One region of the Pseudoalteromonas sp. MMG006 genome, then DNA from elsewhere that is predicted to be linked to it. Evidence: riboswitches for the same ligand, from Rfam matches in the RefSeq annotation. Region 1 holds a riboswitch; the other holds the start of a gene.
The links. A riboswitch is a leader RNA that binds a small molecule or an ion and turns the genes downstream of it on or off. The one in region 1 is predicted to bind lysine.
Positions count from the first base shown of each region.

Region 2: linked by a shared signal. The riboswitch ahead of lysC (lysine-sensitive aspartokinase 3) and the one ahead of dapA (4-hydroxy-tetrahydrodipicolinate synthase) in region 1 are both predicted to bind lysine.

Region 1 is NZ_JAGJEJ010000016.1:67,905-71,764, reverse strand. Features, by position in the region: gene J8L73_RS14630 (PLP-dependent decarboxylase) at 1-748, opposite strand, end outside; gene J8L73_RS14625 (2,3,4,5-tetrahydropyridine-2,6-dicarboxylate N-succinyltransferase) at 748-1,488, opposite strand; gene dapA (4-hydroxy-tetrahydrodipicolinate synthase) at 1,504-2,388, opposite strand; lysine riboswitch at 2,517-2,714, opposite strand; gene J8L73_RS14615 (DNA-3-methyladenine glycosylase I) at 2,898-3,602, shown strand; gene J8L73_RS14610 (protein adenylyltransferase SelO family protein) at 3,605-3,860, shown strand, end outside.
Region 2 is NZ_JAGJEJ010000011.1:101,063-104,922, forward strand. Features, by position in the region: gene J8L73_RS12100 (hypothetical protein) at 1-35, opposite strand, end outside; gene nhaD (sodium:proton antiporter NhaD) at 247-1,494, shown strand; lysine riboswitch at 1,593-1,765, shown strand; gene lysC (lysine-sensitive aspartokinase 3) at 1,840-3,219, shown strand; gene J8L73_RS12115 (4'-phosphopantetheinyl transferase superfamily protein) at 3,226-3,860, opposite strand, start outside.

The DNA of each region.
Region 1 (3,860 bases):
CAAGCGCGGTGATTAATCCATCCCATTCAAGATTTGTCTCGTTTTGTGTGTAAGGAATGCCTAAACCGCCGCCTAAATCGAGAATTTTAAGGTTTATATTTAAGTTATTAGCCAAGGTGGTAAGCGGTGCAATCATTTGCGACCACAGCTCGCTTAGCTTTTGCGTGCTAAGCATGTTGCCCCACTGAAATATATGTAGACCATCAAAATTGAGTGCTGGGTAATCGCCAGTATTTAATGCTTGCCATTCATCGCAGCCCATACCAAATGGTGTAAGGCTGTCGCCGCCCAGTGGGTTTTTTTCACCTTCAGGCCAGCGTAATTGCACACGCAGTAAAACTTGCAGCTGCGTATTTTGCAGCTGCGCTTGTTGGTTTAACCAACGCACTTGGTTGAGACTTTCGGCAACAAAAATACGTACGCCGCGCTCAATAAAGTGTTTAATTTGTTTAGGGCTCTTTGCAGGCCCTGTGTTGAGCACGCGCTGCGAACTAATACCTTGTGCAAGGACTTGTTCAAGTTCACCTTTACTTGCTACGTCAAAGTTAAAGCCTGCGCTATCTAAGCTTTGAATAACCTTAGAAAGCGGGTTTGCTTTTACTGCATACCAAAGTTTTACATCGGTTTGCGCAACTAAACGCGTAAGGTGTGCATTTAGTTTATCTAAGTCGTAAACAAAAAAAGGAGTATCAAGTTGCTGTGTAAGCGTATTAACAGCGGTTTTGATTGGCGTGCTCAAAAAGCTCATTATCGTAAAACCTCTTCTAGCAATAATGATGCATCGCTTTGTTCGTCGCGGTATTTAACAATTAACGCACACGACATACTTAAGCCTTGCTCACGTGCCCACTCGTTAGACGCAGGGCGAGAGCCCGGTATTACAATTGCGTATTCTGGAATTGGCTCGCCTTTATCTAGCTGACGCTCGTTTACGCAGTCGTATACCGGAATGGTTGCAGATAAGCGCACGCCGGGTGCAAGTACAGCGCCTTTTTTAACCACTACGCCTTCAACAATGACACAACCTGCGCCAATAAACGCATCGTCCTCAACCACAACTGGGCTTGCACCAATTGGCTCAAGTACACCGCCAAGTTGAACGGCTGCGCTCAAATGTACGTTTTTACCTACTTGTGCACACGAGCCCACTAACGCGTGGCTATCAACCATAGTGCCTTCGTCGATGTATGCGCCAATGTTTACGTACGCTGGTGGCATAATAATAGTGCCTTTAGCTACGTAAGCACCACGGCGAACACTTGAGCCACCTGGTACCATACGCACGCCATCATCAGTGCTAAATTCTTGTGGTGCGAGATTGTGCTTATCTACAAAACCACCTGCAAACTCAGTATTTGAGCCATTTTTAAAGGCTTCTAAAATGCCTTGTTTTACTTCTACGTTAGCTTCCCATTGGCCGCTTTCGTTTTGTGATGCTGCGCGTACTGCGCCCGATTCTAAATTATTTAGTAGTTCTAACCAGCTCATTATAAAAACCTGTATTTAATGCCAAGATAAAATGGTGTCGTTTGCAGTGGTAATGCAATCGGTTTGCGTTAACTCAAGATGTGTTAAAGGTGGGCGCAGCAAAGGGCTACTTAAGCGGCCTTGTTGGTGCATTAACACTTTAACGGGAATAGGATTTGCAACAGCAAAAAGGCTATTAATAGCGCCAGTCCACTGAGCAAATAAATTAGGGTGTTGGCCACTTAGGCTGCGTTTTACAAACTCGTGCGTTTGCAAAGGCCATGCATTGGCCGCAACCGATACTAAGCCTTTTGCGCCAGCTTGTGCGAAATAGGGCATGAGTGCATCGTCGCCACTGTATAGCGCTAAATTAGGCGCGGCTTGCCGGTATGCTTCAAATTGGGTGATGTTGCCACTGGCTTCTTTTAACGCCCACAGCTTTGGATGCGCTTGTAAATTTTCGATGGTTTGCACCGGAATACTTACACCGCTACGCCCAGGTACGTTGTATAACATACACGGGTGTGCGCTTTCGTTTAATAAGCTTTCGTACCAATGCGTTTGACCTACAGCTCCTGGTTTTGCATAAAGAGGCGAGCCCAGTAAGTAACTGTGAATAGGTAACTGATTACAATAGCTAACCCACTCTTTCTGTTGGGCTAAATTGCTACCGCCTACAGCCACCATAAGCGGTACGCTGGGCTTTAACTGGCATACGTGCTCAACAATGGCTTGTTGCTCTTTAAGTGTTAGCGCTAAGCCTTCACCTGTACTACCGAGTAGTAAAATACCGTTATGCGCGGCTTCTTGTTCGCGAACGAGAATTGTGAGCGTGTCGTAGTCAACATTACCTTGTTGATCAAACGGCGTAACAAGCGCTGTCCACAGTGCGTAGTTGTTTAAGTTGAAATTATTGATCATCTCTTACGAACCTATAAGGTGTTCGAGATATTAAAGGGGCTTTATGATGTGAGCCGCATTAACGTCGTTCGAACAGTATTCGAAGAGCGAATGGGCTTAAAATAATAGGGCGCACGGCCTTATTATTTAAGACCAGAAGCTCTCCACCAAACTAATAAGCTGCTTAAAAAACAGCTCTTGGTGACAGTCGCTAGGATTCAACCTAGTCGCCCGAAGTAATTGCTTCGCAAAAGCGTTTACCTCTCGGCGGTATTCCCCTGGCGTATGCTCACTGGAGTTTGCGCTCCTAACATACGCTACCTGAATAACGCACCTCTTCTAGCCCTTTGTATTCGCTTAAAAGTAAAAACAAATACAATTTAAATAGGGTAATTGCGGCGATTAAAACATTTTAGCCATCTAGGTGTCAAGCTGCTAAATACAGATTAGTTCATCGATAATGGGGGTGGTTACGTATTGGCTGCTTTTCTCGTACACTAGACTCAAAGCAGAAGTAAGGCATTAATCAGATGGAAAAATTTAGCGATATTTATAAGCGAGCAGTAGAGCGAAAAGGCTCTGAAAAAATGCTTAAGTTATTACTCGCAAAACCTTTATCTAAAAAAGCGTTAAGCACGTTAAGTGATGACGACTGGCTTGAGGAATTTACTCGAAAAGTATTTCAAAGTGGCTTTTATTGGTCGGTGATAAACAGTAAATGGCCAGGCTTTAGAGAGGTTTTTTGGGAGTTTAGTGTTGATAAATTATTAATGATGCCGCCCGATATGCTAGAGCAAAAGGCAACGGATGATCGCATTATTCGTAATTATAAAAAAGTGAAAACGATTCCTGAAAATGCTTACATGATCCACGAAATAGCACAGGAACATGGCAGTTTTAGCAAGTTTATTGCTGACTGGCCAAGTAGCGATATTATTGGCTTGTGGGCGCATTTAAAAAAACAGGGCGCTCGATTGGGCGGCAATACAGGCCCGTATGCCTTGAGAGCGCTCGGTAAAGATACATTTTTACTTTCGCGCGATGTAGAAAGTTACCTAAGAGCGCATAAAATAATTGATGGTGGGGTGCAAACTAAAAAATCACTCACTGCTGCGCAGGCGTTTTTTAACGAAATGCAAAAGCAAAGTGGTTTAAGCCTGCAAGAACTTAGTTTAATTGTGGCCTATAGCGTTGGCGATAACCGAGTTGGCATACGCCAAAAGGCAGAGGATTAATAATGAAATTAGTGCCTAGATACACAGACATAGCAGATAACTTTGCGATAGAGGATAACCCATCGAGTGTTGCTGCTCCGCAGTTGCTATTGTGGAATGCATCGTTAGCTGAGCAGTTTAATATAGATATTGAGCCGCAGCTGCGTGCTAGCACTTTTGCAGGCAACGAGCCGCAATCTGTAAAGGCAGTGGCATTGGGTTATTCTGGGCATCAGTTTGGACACTTTTCACCACGTTTAGGTGATGGGCGAGCGCATT
Region 2 (3,860 bases), on a different contig from region 1:
CTAAGGGTATTTAGCAGCTTTTTAGCTGGGATCATATGAGGTTACAACATCCTAGTATTTTATTATTGAGTTCTCAAAGTTGACTCATTATTACGTATTCTACCAGTAAATAGTATTCGTTTTTAAGACCATTTAATAATAGTTTTTGCATGAGGGCGGTGCTAAAATTCGCGCCGAAATTGGGCACGCACAAAGGAGTGATTTTTGTGTGTTCTTTAAAACTATATCAAAGGTTATTTAACTACCATGGTCCCCTCGATAATTTTAACCCTAATAGCGATTGCCTTCTTACTGATCGTTATAGAAGATATAATTCACGTAAATAAAGCTAAAACAACGTTATTTTTTGGCACACTTTGTTGGATTATACTTTTTGTAAACCCTCTTCATGGGCAAAGCCCAGCCACAATTCAGCATCTTCTTAACGAAAATATATTAGAAATAGCCTCACTGTGGCTGTTTTTAATGGCCGCCATGACCTTTGTCGCGTATTTAAACTCTAAAGGGTTTATAGAAAACATAGTGCACCGGGTAATGCCTAAACGAATTAGTGAACGACAACTTATGTTTTTAGTGGGCGGCTTTGCATTTTTGTTTTCGTCTATTTCTGACAATGTAACCGCTACGCTTATATCGCTTGCCGTGGTTATGTCGCTAAATCTTGAAGCTAAAAAGCTCATTAAATACGCCACACTTATTGTATTTGGGGTTAACTCTGGCGGTGTATCGCTAATAACCGGTGATGTAACCACTTTAATGATATTTTTGGACGGCAAGGTATCTATTGCAAACTTATTACTGCTCATAGCGCCTGCGTTTATAAGTGTAATGCTACTAGCGCTTTTACTCTCTATTGGTATGAAAGGGCAAATAGAGTTTGTAGGCTCGCAAAAAAAACGCATAGAAAAAACCGACATTACCATTGCCATTATATTTTTATCAACCGTGGTAAGTACGTTAACGCTTAGCGTAATTTATAGTGTACCGCCGCTACTCACATTTTTATTTGGTTTATCGGTTATGTTTTTAGTGGCGCAATTTTTAATGCGTAAAAAAGATATAAATAAAGACATCATCGATTTTGTACGCGACATAGAATACGACACGCTACTGTTTTTTGTGGGTGTGCTTTTACTTGTTGGCGCATTAAAAGAAATTGGTATTTTAACTAAATTTACCGATTTATATACAGTAATGGCACCTGAATATGCTAACTATTTAATGGGAATACTATCGGCAGGGGTTGATAACGTACCGCTTACCGCTGCGTTATTAAAAGCAGATATAGTAATGAGCCAGCAACATTGGTTGTCGTTTACCTATGCAACAGGTGTAGGTGGCTCAATGCTTATAATTGGTTCGGCAGCGGGTATTATTGCCATGAGCAAACTTAAAGCACTTACTTTTACGAGCTATTTTAAATTATCGCTGCAATTATTAATTTGTTATACCGTAGGTTATGCAGGCGCTTACTTTATGGGTGGTTTTGTCTAATATTTACTATAAATGCTTGACACCTAGACGTCTAAACGATAACTTTCAAAGCCCCGCTAATTAGCGGGGCTTTGTTTTATTAGCCAATGGTTAATAAAGCATTCAGAAGAGGTGCGATACTTAGGTATTTAATGGTAGGTGACGAACGCCCATAACCATTAAAGAGGGAAGTACTCGCCGAGAAAAACAATGGTACGTCGCAATTGTTTTTCGGTTTATGGGGCTGAATCCTCAAAACTGTCACCAATATAGGTGGAGAGCTTCTGGCAGCGGACACATCAAATGCATTCCTTTGCCAAGTTCTTCTTGTTTTTTAGCGGTTAAAATACCGCGAAAGGAGACTAAATGACTACCCAATCAGTGCCACAATCAGTATTAGGCGCAAAATCAGATTACATCGTTGCCAAATTTGGCGGAACCAGTGTTGCAAACTTTGAAGCGATGAGTCGCTGCAGCGAAATTATTGTTGCAGATAAAAGCGTACGTATTGTAGCTGTGAGCGCCAGTGCCGGCGTAACTAACCACTTAGTTGCACTGTGTAAATCAAGCATTACCCCAGAGCAGCGCCAAGAACACATTGATGGCGTGCTAGCCATTCAGCAAGCTATTTTAGATGAGTTATCGCTTGATGCCGATTTAGCAGTAGGCTTTAGCGAAACATTAAAAGCATTTCAAACGCTAGCGCTTGAAACACTAACAACTGATCAGCAGCATGATGAGCTACTTAGCTTTGGTGAGCGCTTATCGTCGTACTTATTTGCACAAGTACTGCGTTTAAAAGGCTTAAATGCCGACCGTTTTGATGTTCGAAAAGTACTTAAAACCGACAGCCAGTTTGGTAAAGCAACACCTAATGTTAAAGCCACAGCGCAAGCGGCTAAAGAAGTATTAATTCCGCTATTAGATGAGCAAGTAATTGTAACTCAAGGTTTTGTTGGTAGCGACGAATTTGGCCAAACAACCACGCTTGGGCGTGGTGGCTCCGATTACAGCGCTGCATTACTTGCTGAAGCGATTAACGCTAAAAGCGTACATATTTGGACCGACGTAGTGGGCATATTTAGTACAGACCCTCGTTTGTGTGCAAAAGCAACGCCTATTGCTCGTTTGAGCTTTGACGAAGCCGCAGAAATGGCCACATTTGGCGCAAAAGTATTGCACCCAGCCACTATTTTACCAGCCAGCCGTAGTCACATTAATGTATTTGTAGGCTCAAGCCGTGAGCCAGAGCGTGGTGGTACGTGGATTGAGCGTGAAAAATCGCAGCAGCCGGGTATACGCGCTGTAACGCAACGTAAAAACCAAATTTTGCTCACACTTAAAAGCCCAGAAATGTTACTGGCAAGTGGCTTTTTAGCCCGCGTGTTTACCATTTTAAGTGAGTTTAATATATCGGTAGATTTAGTGACTACCTCTGAAATAAGCGTAGCCATTACGCTTGATAACGCGCCTAATGCCTCTCGCCCAGAGCTTGAGCAAGCGTGTCTAGATAAGCTTGCTGAATTTTGCCATGTATCGGTTGAAAACAACTTAACGTTAGTGGCGCTTATAGGTTCAGAAATACAGCTTCGTCAGCACGAAATGAACTTAATGAATGTTTTAAAAGAGTTTAATATTCGTTTAATTTGCCACGGTGCAAGTAAGCACAACCTTTGCTTTTTAGTAGAGCAGGGCGAGTCAGATAACGTGGTACAAGCTATACACAGCCGCCTACTTGAGGCATAAAAAAAGCTAGAGTATAAAGTCTGTTATTAAAAAGCATCGCCAGTCGGTGCTTTTTTTATGCGCGACAGTTACATCAAAGTGGGTGTGTTCGTTATTACTTTCAACGGTAACACAGTTACTTGATGCACTCAGTGTTGCCGCATTTAACTCATTAAACACATTCGGGCTAAGCAATTTAGCAATAGGGCGGCTGGTGGCTTTAGCAAGCGACTCTTTTAATGTCCAAATTCTAAAAAAGGTATTAGCTTGGGCTTGGGTATTACTTGGCTTGGTAATTAGTGCTATTTCGTCTGCGTGATAAAAATGCTTAGCGAGCTTTTCAAACGGGCGCTTTAGGCTTATTTTTTCAATATCAAAACCAAACTCAGTTTTCGCTAAGTTAAGGGCTACGCCAACCAAACCATGAGAGTGCGAAATACAGGTATTAAAAATGTCGCCACTAACATGCAGTTGTAGTTTTGCGCTCGCTTCGTCAAATTGAGTGCTCATACTATTTAGCGTTATGTTAGCGTATTGTGGCTGCGTTATTTTAACGAGTTGTTTTAATAATGTGCGAGTAGCTAAATACTCTTGTTTTGCTTGCGCGCTTTTACGGCAATTTATAACGCTTAGCTCAAACGGGCTTAAGTAATCGGGTAAAT